DNA from 2 places in the Kitasatospora sp. NPDC091276 genome. Region 2 is predicted to be linked to the other one. Evidence: riboswitches for the same ligand, from Rfam matches in the RefSeq annotation. Region 2 holds a riboswitch; the other holds the start of a gene.
What was found. A riboswitch is a leader RNA that binds a small molecule or an ion and turns the genes downstream of it on or off. The one in region 2 is predicted to bind S-adenosylmethionine.

Region 1 (7,249 bases), on a different contig from region 2:
GAGCGGTGCCGTCTCAGGACCAGAGAAGACGCCGCCGCGGGAACCCCGCCGGTCGATAGGCTGACTCCATCCGTACGGACGTCCCCCCGACGCGGGGAACCCGACAACAGCTGGAGTCAGCCATGGTGAACGTGAACCCTGCGAACGGTGGTACCGCACCCGCGCAGGTGGTCCGCACCTGGCCGGACGTCCTGGCGGCGCTGTTGAAGGGGGAGGACCTCGACCGCTCGGCCACCGCGTGGGCGATGGACCGGATCATGAGCGGCGAGGCGTCCCCCGTCCAGGTGGCCGGGTTCATGGTGGCGCTGCGGGCCAAGGGCGAGACGGTCGACGAGATCACCGGCCTGGTGGACGCGATGTACGCGCACGCCGAGCCGCTGGACATCCCCGGCCCGGCCGTGGACATCGTCGGCACCGGCGGCGACCGGGCCAAGACCGTCAACATCTCCACCATGTCGGCGATCGTCGCGGCCGCGGCCGGCGCCAAGGTGGTCAAGCACGGCAACCGGGCCTCCTCCTCGGCCAGCGGCTCCTCGGACGTGCTGGAGAAGCTCGGCGTCCGCCTCGACCTGTCGGCCCGGCGGGTCGCCGAGATCGCCGAGGAGGTCGGGCTGACCTTCTGCTTCGCGGCCAAGTTCCACCCGTCGATGCGGCACGCCGCCACCGCCCGGCGCGACCTCGGGGTGCCGACCGCGTTCAACATCCTCGGCCCGCTGACCAACCCGGCCAAGGTCACCTCGCACGCGATCGGCTGCTTCGACACCCGGCTCGCCGGACTGATCGCCGGCGTGCTCGCCCGGCGCGGCTCGACCGGCCTGGTCTTCCGGGGCGACGACGGCCTGGACGAGCTGACCATCACCACCACCTCGCAGGTGTGGATCGTGCGGGACGGGACCGTCACCGAGACCGCCTTCGACCCGCGGGACGTCGGCGTCGAGCTGGTCGGCATCGAGGCGCTGCGCGGGGCGGACCCCTCGTACAACGCCGAGGTCGCGCGGCGGCTGCTGGCCGGCGAGCGCGGGGCGGTGAGGGACGCCGTCCTGATGAACACGGCGGCGGCGCTGGTCGCGCTCGACCTGGGTGAGGCGCCGCTCACCGAACAGCTCGCGGCCGGCATGGCGCGGGCCGAGCGGGCCATCGACTCGGGCGCGGCGCAGGAGCTGCTGCGGCGTTGGTCGGAGGCCACCAGCCGGGTGTGAGGCGGTACTTGGGAGCCCGTGCCGGAACGCCGGCGCGGGCTCCTCGGCTGTCCGGATGGTGGATGCCTGTTTGACCACTCGCTGGGCGCGACCTAGAGTCTTGGCCAGGTCATGAGTGACAGCGTCAAGCCCCAGCTTGCTGTCCGGCAACCCTCCGTCCGTGGCGGGGTGCCCTGGGTGAGGACCGGGTCGCTCGGCGAATCGTCCGTGCGGCAAGCGCGGACGCCCGACGACTTAGCACTCCCGGGGTCCCACACCCCCAGAAGGAGTGCATCCTCATGTCGATCGCCACCGAAATCTGCGCCCCCCTCGCCGTCCTCGGCCACGACGTCCAGGTCCCGCTCGCCAGCGGCGAGAAGGTCGGGTACGCGGCCCTCGACTACGCGGCCAGCTCCCCGGCGCTCCAGCGGGTCTGGGACGACGTCTCCGCCTACGCCCCCTACTACGGCAGCGTGCACCGCGGCGCCGGGTACCTCTCCCAGCTGTCCACCGACCTGTTCGAGCAGAGCCGCCGCACCGTCGCCGAGTTCCTCGACCTGCGCGAGGGCGACCAGGTGGTCTTCACCCGGGCCACCACCGACTCGCTGAACCTGCTCGCCTCGGCCGTCCCGGCCGGGACCCGGGTGTTCGCCTTCGAGACCGAGCACCACGCCTCGCTGCTGCCCTGGGCGCACGCCGGGCTCGACGTCCACTACCTGCGCGCGCCGCGCTCGCACGCCGAGGCGGTCGCCGCCCTGGACGCCGCGCTCGCCGAGGCGCCCGAGGGCCCCAAGCTGCTCTGCGTCACCGGAGCCTCCAACGTGACCGGCGAGCTGTGGCCGGTCGCCGAGCTGACCGGGACCGCGCACCGGCACGGCGCCCGGGTGGTGCTGGACGCCGCCCAGCTGGCCCCGCACCACCGGGTCTCGGTGCGCGAGCTGGACGTCGACTGGATCGCCTTCTCCGGCCACAAGATCTACGCGCCCTTCGGCGCCGGCGTGCTGGCCGGCCGGGCGGACTGGCTGGACGCGGCCGACCCGTACCTGGCCGGCGGCGGGGCGACCCGGACGGTGGCCCGGGAGAGCGACGGCTCGGTGGCCGTCCAGTGGCACTCCGGCCCGGCCCGGCACGAGGCCGGCTCGCCGAACGTCATCGGCGCCTACGCGATCGCCTCGGCCTGCCGGGCGCTGAGCGAGGCGGGCTTCGACGCGCTGGAGGCCCGGGAGCGGCAGCTGATCGCCCGGCTGACCGCCGGGCTGGCGGAGATCCCGCAGGTCAAGGTGCTGACCCTGTTCGGCGCCGAGGCGGCCCGGGTGGGCGTGCTGTCCTTCGTCGTCCAGGGCTGGAACAGCTCGCACTTCTCGGCCGCGCTGTCCGCCGAGTACGGCATCGGGGTCCGCGACGGCCTGTTCTGCGCGCACCCGCTGCTGCGCACCCTGCTCGGGGACGAAGAGGTCTCCCCCTCCGAGTGCGGGGCGCCCGAGCCGTCGCTGCCCGGCGAGCGCAGCCTGAACGCGATCCGGGTGAGCTTCGGGGCCGGGACCCCGGACGAGCACGTCGACCGCTTCCTGACCGCCGTGCGCGAGCTGGTCACGGACGGTGCCGCGTGGAACTACCGCAACGAGGGCGGGCGCTGCGTCGCCACCGTGCAGGTCGACCGGGGGCGTCAGCAGGGCTGAGGGGCCCGGTCGGCGGGGCCGAGGGGCCTACTCGTCCAGGCCGAGGGCGAAGGCGGCCTCGAGGTCGTGCTGGGAGTAGGTGCGGAAGGCGATCTGGGTCTCGGTGTGGGCCACGCCCGGGACCTTGTTCAGCCGGCCCGGGATGACCGCGGCCAGATCGTCGTGCCGGCGCACCCGGACCATCGCCACCAGGTCGTAGCCGCCGGTCACCGAGTACACCTCGCTGACGCCCTCGATGGCCGCGATGGCTTCGGCGATCTCCGGGATGCGGTCGACACTGGTCTTGATCAGGACGATGGCGGTGATCACTGTTCGGGCTCCTTTGTGGGGTGCCGCCAGCGTATCGGGCGTCAGCCGGGTCGTCTCGGGGGGTGGCTGACCGCCGTGCAGGCGTAGAGGAAGCCCGCCGAGAAGCCGATCACGTGAACCAGATAGGCCACCCCGGGCCCGGCCGAGTGGACCGACCACCACTGCAGGGCGAACCAGAGGCCGAGCACCAGCCAGGCCGGGAAGCGCAGCGGCAGGAACAGCAGCAGCGGGACGAGCGTCGTCACCCGGGCGCGCGGATGGAAGCGCAGGTAGGCGCCGAGGACGGCGGAGATCGCGCCGGAGGCGCCGATCAGCACCCGGGTGGAGCCCGGGGAGTGCGCCTCGGCGAGGGCGAAGCCGTACGTGGCCAGGCTGCCGGCGGCCAGGTAGAAGACGGCGAACCGGGCCCGGCCCAGCCGCCGTTCGACGGTGGGGCCGAAGACGTGGAGGAAGAGCAGGTTGCCCAGCAGGTGCAGCCAGCCGGCGTGCACGAAGAGCCCGGTGAGGACGGACAGCGCCGGGTGCTTGCCCGGGGTGGGCGCGGCCGGGCAGCCCGGGGCCGGGTCGGGGGCCTGGGCCAGCTGCTCGGCGGTCAGCGGGCGGCCGGCCAGCACCTCGGCGGGGATGACGCCCCAGCGCTGCTCGTACCGCTGCTCCGCGCAGAGCCGGGACTGGCCGGTGCCGTACAGCGGGTTGAGCCCGGCGGCCGGGCCCAGCAGGAACACCAGGGTGTTGACCGCGATCAGGGCGTAGGTGACCGCCGGGGCGGGCACGGACGGGTGCTCGCCCCGCGCGTCGGTGTGCCCGGGGGCCGTCAGTGCCATGCGGCCAAGCATCCCTCCGTGTCGGGCGTGTGACACGGCCTTGTACGGCAGGTGGACTAGCCCGCTCGTTCTCCTGACTGGTGGCCGGGATGGTTGCCTCAGGCAATAGGCTTGGGGCGGGCAATCCCGCCTCCCGCCGCCGACGCCGGGGCTCCGGGGGGAGCGCCTAGCCCACCCAGGGACCACCCGAGAGGACCCCCGATGACAGTCCCCGCCCTGACCGCCGAGACGCGCTGGCGCTGCACCCTGTGCGGAAACCTCACCCGCTTCGACGTGACCCGCACCGCGCGGGTCACCGAGTTCCTGCACTTCGACCTGGCCGGCGAGTCCAAGGTCGAGGAGACCGAGGTGCTGAGCGAGACGATCGAGTCGGTGCGCTGCCGCTGGTGCAACGCCGTGGACCAGGTCGAGCTGGTGGCCCGTCCGGGTGCCGAGAACGCGGAGGCCTCCGCCGAGCAGGGCTGACGCCCGACGGCGCGGGGGGCGGGTGCGCGGCGCGCCTGCCCGCCGCGCTGGGACAATACAGACAGGACGCACGGAGCGTGACGACAGGGCGGCGGCCGCGGGCCGTGACCCCGTAGGACCAGGATCGGAGCCGAGGACGTGGTGGACGCAGCGAGGGAGCCCGCCGAAGCGCAGGGGCTTCAGCCCGCTGCGGCCGTGCAGGCGCGGGCCGCCGACGCGGCTCCGTCCGAGCCCGCGGCCGCCGGCGGGGCGGCGGGTCCCGATGAGTCGGTGGGCCCCGGCGGGGCGGCGGGCTCCGGCGAGGTGGCGCCGGAGCGTGGTGCCGAGAAGCTGGACCGGCCGCTGCCCGAGGGCGTGCGCCGGCGCGTGGTCGGCCTGGCCTCGGACGCGCTCGGCGGGCTGCCGCCCGGCGAGCTGCCGCAGAGCCTGCGCCAGTACGTCAAGTTCACCCCGGCCCGGCGGGCCAAGTACGCGGCCACGGCGCTGGCCGCGGCGCTGGAGTCGGAGCCGGCGTTCCGGGTGCGGATAGCGGAGCGGCTGAGGCTGGGCCAGCCGGACCTGGTGAAGGCGTTGGAGTCGGGCAGCGTTCCGGGCGCCGCCGATCCGATGGACGTCGCGGCCGCCGCCTACCTGGTGCGGTCGGCCGGTTGGAGCCGGCTGGTGGCCGAGGCCGGGGAGGAGGCCGAGCGGGCCGGCGCCGAGGGCGCGGCCGCCGAGGCCACCCGGCTGGCGGAGAAGTTGCAGGCGGAGCTCGCCGAACTGCGGTCCGCCGCCCGGGCGGACCTGGAGCGGCAGCGCGCGGAGTTCGAGGGCGTCCGCCGGGAGGCCGAGTCGCTGCGGAAGAAGGTGCGCTCGCTGGAGAGCGACACCCGCCGGGCGCAGGCCGAGACCAGGCGGCTGACCGCCGAGCTGGAGGCCGCGAGGGCGCAGGCGGCCGCCGAGCGTGGCGCCGCGGAGTCCGAGGCGCGGCGGCTGCGGCACCGGGTCGGCGAGCTGGAGACGGCGGCCGAGCAGGGCCGCCGGTCGGCCCGCGAGGGCCGCAGCGTCGAGGACATGCGGCTGCGGCTGCTGCTGGACACGGTGCTGCAGTCGGCGCAGGGGCTCCAGCGGGAGCTGGCGCTGCCGGTCTCCCAGATCCGGCCGGGGGACCTGGTGGAGGCGGTGGTGCCGGGTGCGGCCTCGCCGCACGACGTGGCCCGGCGCGGTCTGGCCGACGACGATCCGGCGCTGCTGGACCAGCTGCTGGCGATCCCGCAGGTGCACCTGGTGGTGGACGGCTACAACGTGACCAAAACGGGCTACCCGACGCTGCCGCTGGAGCAGCAGCGGATCCGGCTGCTGGGCGGGCTGGCGATGCTGGCCCAGCGCACGCAGGCGGAGGTCACCTGCGTGTTCGACGGGCAGGACCTGGACGTTCCGGTGATCATGGCGCCACCGCGCGGGGTGCGGGTGCGGTTCAGCCGGACCGGCGAGACCGCGGACGAGCTGATCCGCCGTCTGGTGCGGGCCGAGCCGCAGGGCCGTCCGGTGGTGGTGGTGTCCACCGACCGGGAGGTCGCGGAGGGCGTGCGGAAGGCCGGCGCGCGCCCCGTGGCTTCCGTTCTGCTGCTGAACCGGCTGGCGCGGCCCTGACGGCTGCCGCGGCGGGATGACGCCTGGTCAGCGCCCGGTTTGCGGTGGTGTGCACATCCAGTGGAGCCTGCGGGGGAAGTGGAGTTCACGCCTTCGGGGGAGTGGCAAAACCCGTGGATCTTCCCTAGGGTGTGGCGTCAAACCTATTTTCCGGATTCTCACCTGATCGGGTGAGGCCGATGGAAGAAGGAGCAATTCCCTTGGCCTCCCACCGCCGTCCCAAGCAGCCGAGCCGCGCCCGGGTCTCCGTGCTCACCGCTGCCGCGGCGACCGCGGTCGCCCTCTCCGCGCAGGTCGCCGCGCACGCCGCGCCCCAGCCGAGCAAGAGCGACGTCAAGGCGCAGATCGACCAGCTCCAGCAGGACCAGGAGCAGGCGGCGGAGAAGTACAACGGCGCCAAGGAGCGGGCCGACCAGCTCCGCAAGCAGTCCGACCAGCTGCAGGACAAGGTGGCCCGCAGCCAGGACGAGATGACTCAGCTGCAGACCGGCCTGGCCGGCGTGGCGGGCGAGCAGTACCGCACCGGCGGCATCGACCCGTCCGTCCAGCTGATGCTCTCCTCGGACCCGTCGGGCTACCTGGAGAAGGCGTCCAGCGCCCAGCAGGCCAGCGCCAGCGAGTCCGAGGCGCTCAAGGGCCTGCTGGACCAGCAGCGTCGGCTGGACCAGGAGAAGTCCGAGGCCGCCGCCGTCCTGGCCTCGCTCGACTCCACCACCAAGGACCTGAACCAGGCCAAGACGGACGTCAACCAGAAGCTGAAGGCCGCGCAGGACCTGCTGAACTCGCTCAGCGCCTCCGACCGCGCCGCGCTGCGGGCCCAGCAGCAGCAGGACGACCGCGCCTCGCGCGGCAGCGACCGTGCCGACCTCGGCAGCCTTCCGCAGGCCGGCGGCTACGCGGGCGTGGCCGTGGCCAAGGCGATGAGCAAGCAGGGCTCGCCGTACGTGTGGGGCGCCACCGGCTCGACCACCTTCGACTGCTCGGGCCTGATGGTCTGGGCGTACGGCCAGGCCGGCGTCTCGCTGCCGCGCACCTCGCAGGAGCAGGGCAACGTCGGCACCAAGGTCTCGCTGGACCAGGCCCAGCCGGGCGACCTGGTCATCTACGGCGCCGACCGGCACCACGTCGGGATGTACATCGGCAACGGCATGGTGGTGCACGC
Region 2 (7,249 bases):
CGGTCGACCCGGACGATGGTGCGCCGCCCGCCGACGGCCTCGCGGAGGGCGGCGAGGCGTTCGTCGACGTCCGGGCGGTGGGAGCGCTCGCGCAGGAAGTCGGCGTCGGCGCCGAGCGCGTGCACGCCGAGCCGGGTGGTGCGGCCGGCGTGGGTGACGGTCATGGCGTCCCGGTCGACCTCGGCACCGAGCAGGTCGGCGCAGCAGTCGGCGAAGGCCAGCGCCCAGCGGCGGGTCAGGAAGCCGGCCCGGTCGGCGCCCAGGATGCCGGTGAGGACGGCCTCGGCGACGTCGTCGGGCAGCAGCCGGAAGTACTCGGGCGGGGCCCACGGGGTGTGCGAGAAGTGGCCGATCCGCAGGTCGGGGCGGGCGGCGCGGAGCAGGGCAGGGGTCAGCGAGAGGTGGTAGTCCTGGACCAGCACGGCGGCCCCGGGGGCGGCCTCGGCGGCCAGCGCCTCGGCGAAGGCGGCGTTGTAGGCGCGGTAGGCGGCCCACTCGGTGCGGAACCCGGCGTCGAAGGCGGGGGCGGTGGGGGTGGCGTAGAGCAGGTGGTGGACGAACCAGAGGGTGGAGTTGGCGACGCCGTTGTAGGCGCGGGCGAAGGTGTCGGGATCGATGTCCAGCATGCGGACGGCCTGGCCGCCCACGTCGTGCCCGGCGAGGTCGAGGCGGCCGTCCGGGGCCCCTCTGGCGGCCTGCCGGTCGGCCGCGCCGAGGGCGGCGCAGACCCAGACGGCGTCGGGGTCGTCGATGGCGGAGAGGCCGGAGACCAGGCCTCCGCCGCCGCGGCGGAGGGTCAGCGTGCCGTCGTCCGCGGTGCTGAACGACACCGGTCCCCGATTGGAGGCCACCAGGACGGGGGCGGTGCCGGTCGCACTCGAACGTTCGGTCGTGAGATCGCCCATGGTTGGTACGTTGCCGGGGCTCCGGAGCGGCAAACCCTTTCGGTGGGTGTTCAGTGTCGGGTCGCGTACTCGGGCACGGTGTGCATGGGCGGGCGTTCCAGGGCGGTCACCGGGTGGGTGTGGGCGGTGAACTCCCGGCTCTGCGGGTCGCGGGTGAACTGGGTCAGCAGCGGGTGGACCAGGTCGGCCGAGGCCTTCAGCCGGTGGGTGCGGTCGAGGCGTTCGAGGGCGGTGCGGTAGATGGTGGCGGCCATCCGGCCGAGGGCCTGGCCGTCCTGGTGCCGGTGGTGCCGGACGCCGACGTCCACCTGGGCCAGGGCGTCCAGCCCGACCGTCTCCAGCGCGTCGACCAGCAGGCCGAGTTCGACGCCGTAGCCGGTGGGGAAGGGGAGCCGTTCGAGCAGCGCGCGGCGGGCCGCGTACTCGCCGCCGAGCGGCTGGACGAAACCGGCGAGTTCCGGCCAGTGCAGGTTGAGCAGCGGGCGGGCGACCAGTTCGGTGACCCGGCCGCCGCCGGCCGGGACCACCGCGCCCTCGGTCTCCAGCGGCCGGTCGTACATGGCCTTGACCAGCTGGATGTCCGGTTCGGTCAGCAGCGGGCCGAGGATGCCGGAGACGAAGGCCGGGTCGAACTCGCGCAGGTCGGCGTCGACGAAGCAGATGATGTCGCCGCGGGTGACCAGCAGCGAGCGCCAGAGCACCTCGCCCTTGCCGGGGACGGCGGGCAGCCGGGGCAGGATCGCGTCGCGGTACTCCACCCGGGCGCCGGCCCGGGCGGCGACGGCGGCGGTGGCGTCGGCCGAGCCGGAGTCGACCACGACGAGTTCGTCGACCAGCGGGAGGCGCTCCATCAGCTCGCGGCGGATGGTGCGGACGATGTCGCCGACGGTGGCCTCCTCGTCCAGCGCGGGCAGCACCACGCTGACCGTGTGGCCGGTCCGGCGCTTGGCCTCCAGCAGGGAGTGCACCGGCCGGTCGACCGCGCTCCACGAGCGGCGGCGCAGCCAGGACGCCGCCTGCGGGAGCAGCGCGGGGGTCGGTTCGGCGGGCACGGGACTCTCCTCGGCGGGGTCGGTGGGACGCGCCATCTCGCGTGGCGGACGATCCCGTTCGGGGTTGACGCCTTCGGATACAGTCTTCGTACAGCGGCCGGACCTTTGCACGCCGGGGTCGCCGTTGAGCACCACCACAATTTCACAAGCTCATCCAGAGGGACTGAGGGAACGGCCCGTTGACGTCCCGGCAACCTTCTCGCGCGGCTGTCTGTCGACAGGCCCCGGCGGGACAGGTGCCAATTCCGGCCTGTGGCGCGACCGTGCCACGGGGAAGATGAGGAGAGAGGCCTCCGCCATCATGGCTATCGACACTGTCGCACCCGCATCCGTGGACCTCGGCCCCGCCACCGCGCTGTCCTGTCGGGAGTGCGGCACCCGCTTCCCGCTCGGTCCGAGCTTCGCCTGCCTGGAGTGCTTCGGCCCGCTGGAGATCGCGTACGACTTCGGCAGCGAGGACGCCGAGGCGCTGCGCCGCCGGATCGAGGCCGGCCCGAGCTCGATCTGGCGCTACGCGCCGCTGCTGCCCGTCCCGGCCGACGTCGCCACCAAGCCCAACCTGAACCCCGGCTGGACCCCGCTGGTCAAGGCGGACAACCTGGGCCGCGAGCTGGGCTTCACCGCGCAGCTGCACATCAAGGACGACTCGGGCAACCCGACCCACTCGTTCAAGGACCGCGTGGTGGCCTGCGCCATCGAGGCCGCGCGGGCCTTCGGCTTCACGACGCTCTCCTGCTCCTCCACCGGCAACCTGGCCGGCGCGGTGGGCGCGGCGGCCGCCCGGGCCGGCTTCAAGTCCTGCGTGTTCATCCCGCACGACCTGGAGCAGGGCAAGGTCGTCATGGCCGGGGTGTACGGCGGCGAGCTGGTCGGCATCGAGGGCAACTACGACGACGTGAACCGCTTCTGCTCGGAGCTGATCGGCGACCCGGCCGGCGAGGGCTGGGGCTTCGTCAACGTCAACCTGCGCCCGTACTACGGCGAGGGCTCCAAGACGCTGGCGTACGAGATCTGCGAGCAGCTCGGCTGGCGGCTGCCGGAGCAGATCGTCATCCCGATCGCCTCCGGCTCCCAGCTGACCAAGATCGACAAGGGGCTGCAGGAGCTGATCAGGCTCGGCCTGGTCGAGGACCGGCCGTACAAGGTCTTCGGCGCCCAGGCGGCGGGCTGCTCCCCGGTGTCGGCGGCGTTCAAGGCCGGCCAGGACGTGATCCGCCCGGTCAAGCCGGACACCATCGCCAAGTCGCTGGCGATCGGCAACCCGGCGGACGGCCCGTACGTGCTGGACATCGCCCGGCGCACCGGCGGCGCGGTCGAGGACGTCACCGACGCCGAGGTGGTGGACGCGATCCGGTTGCTGGCCCGGACCGAGGGCGTCTTCGCCGAGACCGCGGGCGGGGTGACCGTCGGCGTGCTGAAGAAGCTGGTGGAGACCGGCCAGCTGGACCCGGCCAAGGAGACCGTCGCGATCAACACCGGCGACGGCCTGAAGACCCTGGACGCCGTCGCCGGGGCCGGGATGACCGCCGTCATCCGCCCGACCCTGGCGTCCTTCCACGACGCCGGCCTCGCGTCCGCCTGAACACCCCCCACCCCGCTGGGCCCTGTCCGCTAGGAGAACCATGAGCGCCAACGTCCGTATCCCCACCATCCTGCGCACCTACACCGGCGGCGCCGCCGAGGTGGCCGCCGAGGGCGCCACCCTGGGCGAGGTCATCGCCGACCTGGAGAAGAACCACGCGGGGATCGCCGCCCGCATCCTGGACGACGCCGGCAAGCTGCGCCGCTTCGTCAACGTCTACGTGAACGACGACGACGTGCGCTTCGCCGAGGGCCTGGCGACCGGGATCGCGGACGGCGCCAGCGTCTCGATCATCCCGGCGGTGGCCGGCGGCTGCTGAGCCGCGCCCCGATCCGGGCACCCCGCCCGAGCCGCTCGTCCGACCGGCCGTCCGCGCGTACGGAATTCCGTTCTCCGTACGCACGGGCGGCCGGCCGCATTTCGGCGGGAATATGGCGGGGTCAAGTCGGAGTAGAGTGTGGCTCGGTTGGGAACAGGGCTTCCCCTCATCCTCACCCGCGAATCACCCGCGAATCGCCGGACGGTCGTCCGGCCGCTGAGACCGGTCGGGTGCCTGGGCCGTGAAACATGTCAGGCAGATGTCAGAATTCCTGCGGGGATTTGTAGTAATCCGTCCGCTATGTCCGGCGTGAAATGCCGAATTCCTCCCGCTTTGGCCCGTCCTGCCCCTTGGCGCGGTGCCGGAATTCCCCGCAGCTGACCCTGTTGCAGAGGGCGTCGATCCGGATACATTCAGCCGCGGTCGACGTAATCACCCGCTCACAGGGCGCCGTCAGGCACCCCCGGCGGAGGGTTGCGGCGTGCACGGCTGCGCCCAGGGGGGGTTCCCCGGGCCGGCCTTCAAACCAGACCCGGGCCCGCGACCTGCGGGCGCGTGAAGGGCCAGCACAGCACTAGGGGAGTTCGGAATGGCTCAGGGCACCGTCAAGTGGTTCAACGCGGAGAAGGGCTACGGCTTCATCGCGGTCGACGGTGGTGCGGACGTCTTCGTCCACTACAGCGCGATCCAGATGGACGGCTACCGCACCCTCGAGGAGGGCCAGCGGGTCGAGTTCGAGATCTCCCAGGGACAGAAGGGCCCGCAGGCGGACATGGTCCGCGCCGCGGTGTGACCCCCTTCCGACCCCAGGAGCTCGGCGCGGCCCACGGCTGGTGACCACTCGCTTCTCGACGGGCCCGTGCGACACGCGTCGTACGGGCCCGTCGGCGTTCCCCGGCGGGGAGTTGCGCGGGTCGGCGGGAGCGCCCCGGGCGGCTCGCGGGATCGCGATTGGGCTTGCACTCGACCACCCCGAGTGCTAATTATTGGCGTTAGCACTCACAGCGTGAGAGTGACAGCGGACCGGGTCGGTGAGGCCCCCGGGAGCGGTAGGGGAAAGGACCCCCGCACACCAGGGCCGTCCGTCGCGGGCACCCCTTGGTCCGAGCAGTCGACCGTGTCCCGGAGGACCACTTCTGATGGCCAAGATCATCGCCTTTGATGAGGAAGCTCGCCGCGGCCTTGAGCGTGGCATGAACCAGCTCGCCGACGCAGTGAAGGTCACGCTCGGCCCCAAGGGTCGCAACGTCGTGCTGGAGAAGAAGTGGGGCGCCCCCACGATCACCAACGACGGTGTCTCCATCGCCAAGGAGATCGAGCTCGAGGACCCCTACGAGAAGATCGGCGCGGAGCTCGTCAAGGAGGTCGCCAAGAAGACCGACGACGTCGCGGGTGACGGCACCACCACCGCCACCGTGCTCGCCCAGGCCCTGGTTCGCGAGGGTCTGCGCAACGTCGCCGCCGGCGCCAACCCGATGGCCCTGAAGCGCGGCATCGAGAAGGCCGTCGCCGCCGTCTCCGACCAGCTGCTGGCCCAGGCCAAGGACGTGGAGACCAAGGAGCAGATCGCCTCCACCGCCTCCATCTCGGCCGCCGACACCCAGATCGGCGAGCTCATCGCCGAGGCCATGGACAAGGTCGGCAAGGAAGGCGTCATCACCGTCGAGGAGAGCAACACCTTCGGTCTGGAGCTCGAGCTCACCGAGGGCATGCGCTTCGACAAGGGCTACATCTCCGCCTACTTCGCGACCGACCTGGAGCGCATGGAGGCGACCTTCGAGGACCCCTACATCCTCATCGCCAACTCCAAGATCGGCTCGGTCAAGGACCTGCTGCCGCTGCTGGAGAAGGTCATGCAGAGCGGCAAGCCGCTCGTCATCATCGCCGAGGACGTCGAGGGCGAGGCCCTGTCGACCCTGGTCGTGAACAAGATCCGCGGCACCTTCAAGTCCGTCGCCGTCAAGGCCCCGGGCTTCGGCGACCGCCGCAAGGCCATGCTCGGCGACATCGCCATCCTCACCGGTGGCACCGTGATCTCCGAGGAGGTCGGCCTCAAGCTGGAGAACGCCGGCATCGACCTGCTGGGCACCGCCCGCAAGGTGGTCATCACCAAGGACGAGACCACCATCGTCGACGGTGGCGGTGACAGCGAGCAGGTCGCCGGCCGCGTGAACCAGATCCGCGCCGAGATCGAGAACAGCGACTCGGACTACGACCGCGAGAAGCTCCAGGAGCGCCTCGCCAAGCTGGCCGGCGGCGTGGCCGTCATCAAGGCCGGCGCGGCCACCGAGGTGGAGCTCAAGGAGCGCAAGCACCGCATCGAGGACGCCGTCCGCAACGCGAAGGCCGCCGTCGAGGAGGGCATCGTCGCCGGTGGCGGCGTCGCGCTGCTCCAGGCCTCGGTCGCCTTCGACAAGCTGGAGCTGGAGGGCGACGAGGCCACCGGTGCCAACATCGTCAAGGTCGCGCTGGAGGCCCCGATCAAGCAGATCGCGACCAACGCCGGCCTGGAGGGTGGCGTCGTGGTGGAGAAGGTGCGCAACCTCCCCGCCGGTCACGGCCTGAACGCGGCCACCAACACCTACGTCGACCTGATCGCCGAGGGCATCATCGACCCGGCCAAGGTGACCCGCTCCGCGCTGCAGAACGCCGCCTCCATCGCGGCGCTGTTCCTCACCACCGAGGCCGTCATCGCCGACAAGCCGGAGAAGGCCGCTGCGGCCGCCGGCGGCGGCATGCCGGGCGGTGACATGGACTTCTGATCCTGATCGCACCGATCGGATCGGCTGGTTCCCGATCGTGTGGGCGGTCCCCTTCGGGGGGCCGCCCACACGGCGTTCTACCGGAGAATGGACAGATGGCTTCCGACGACATCGAGACCGCGCTGCACAACGCGCGGGCGCTGATCCTGGCCGACCTCACCGCGCGGGACGTGGCGGACGCCGCCGTCGTCTCCCTGGTGGAGCAGGCCGTGACGCACCGCCGCTGGTGGCTGGAGCAGTGGCCGGACGGCACCGGGTACGTGCTCGGGCTGGTCGCCCAGGACGTCCAGGACGCGCTGCTGGAGGCGTACGGGCGCTGGCCGCTGTGCACCGCCTGCGCCGCCGACGGGGACCCGCACGCGCTCGGCGTGGAGCCGGAGCTGGGGCCGGAGCCGCACTGGGTGTGCGGCAAGCAGGGCGCGGTGGTCGCACCGGTGGGGGAGCTCTCCTAAAGCCCGCTCGTGGTCCGTTCCCAGCCTGCTCCTGTCCCGCTCCTGGGCCGTTCCCAGCCCGCTCGTGGTCCGCGTCGTGGACCGGGCGGCGGGAGTACTGGACCTATAGGTAGGTTGACGATATATGTAGTCGTATGACTGAACGCTCGATGCAGGAGCCGACGCTGCTGCTGCTCA

Region 1: linked by a shared signal. The riboswitch ahead of AB0O19_RS09225 (aminotransferase class V-fold PLP-dependent enzyme) and the one ahead of thrC (threonine synthase) in region 2 are both predicted to bind S-adenosylmethionine.

The regions. Positions count from the first base shown of each region.
Region 1 covers NZ_JBFBFU010000006.1:3,714-10,962, forward strand. The annotation lists gene AB0O19_RS09215 (hypothetical protein) at 1-2, shown strand, start outside; gene trpD (anthranilate phosphoribosyltransferase) at 123-1,199, shown strand; SAM riboswitch class IV at 1,307-1,424, shown strand; gene AB0O19_RS09225 (aminotransferase class V-fold PLP-dependent enzyme) at 1,478-2,857, shown strand; gene AB0O19_RS09230 (Lrp/AsnC ligand binding domain-containing protein) at 2,885-3,166, opposite strand; gene AB0O19_RS09235 (rhomboid family intramembrane serine protease) at 3,208-3,990, opposite strand; gene AB0O19_RS09240 (hypothetical protein) at 4,192-4,455, shown strand; gene AB0O19_RS09245 (NYN domain-containing protein) at 4,726-6,087, shown strand; gene AB0O19_RS09250 (NlpC/P60 family protein) at 6,288-7,249, shown strand, end outside.
Region 2 covers NZ_JBFBFU010000007.1:4,850-12,098, forward strand. The annotation lists gene AB0O19_RS10870 (trehalose-6-phosphate synthase) at 1-905, opposite strand, end outside; gene AB0O19_RS10875 (glucosyl-3-phosphoglycerate synthase) at 956-1,957, opposite strand; SAM riboswitch class I at 2,105-2,241, shown strand; gene thrC (threonine synthase) at 2,259-3,539, shown strand; gene AB0O19_RS10885 (MoaD/ThiS family protein) at 3,580-3,858, shown strand; gene AB0O19_RS10890 (cold-shock protein) at 4,448-4,651, shown strand; gene groL (chaperonin GroEL) at 4,998-6,620, shown strand; gene AB0O19_RS10900 (hypothetical protein) at 6,716-7,072, shown strand; gene AB0O19_RS10905 (PadR family transcriptional regulator) at 7,207-7,249, shown strand, end outside.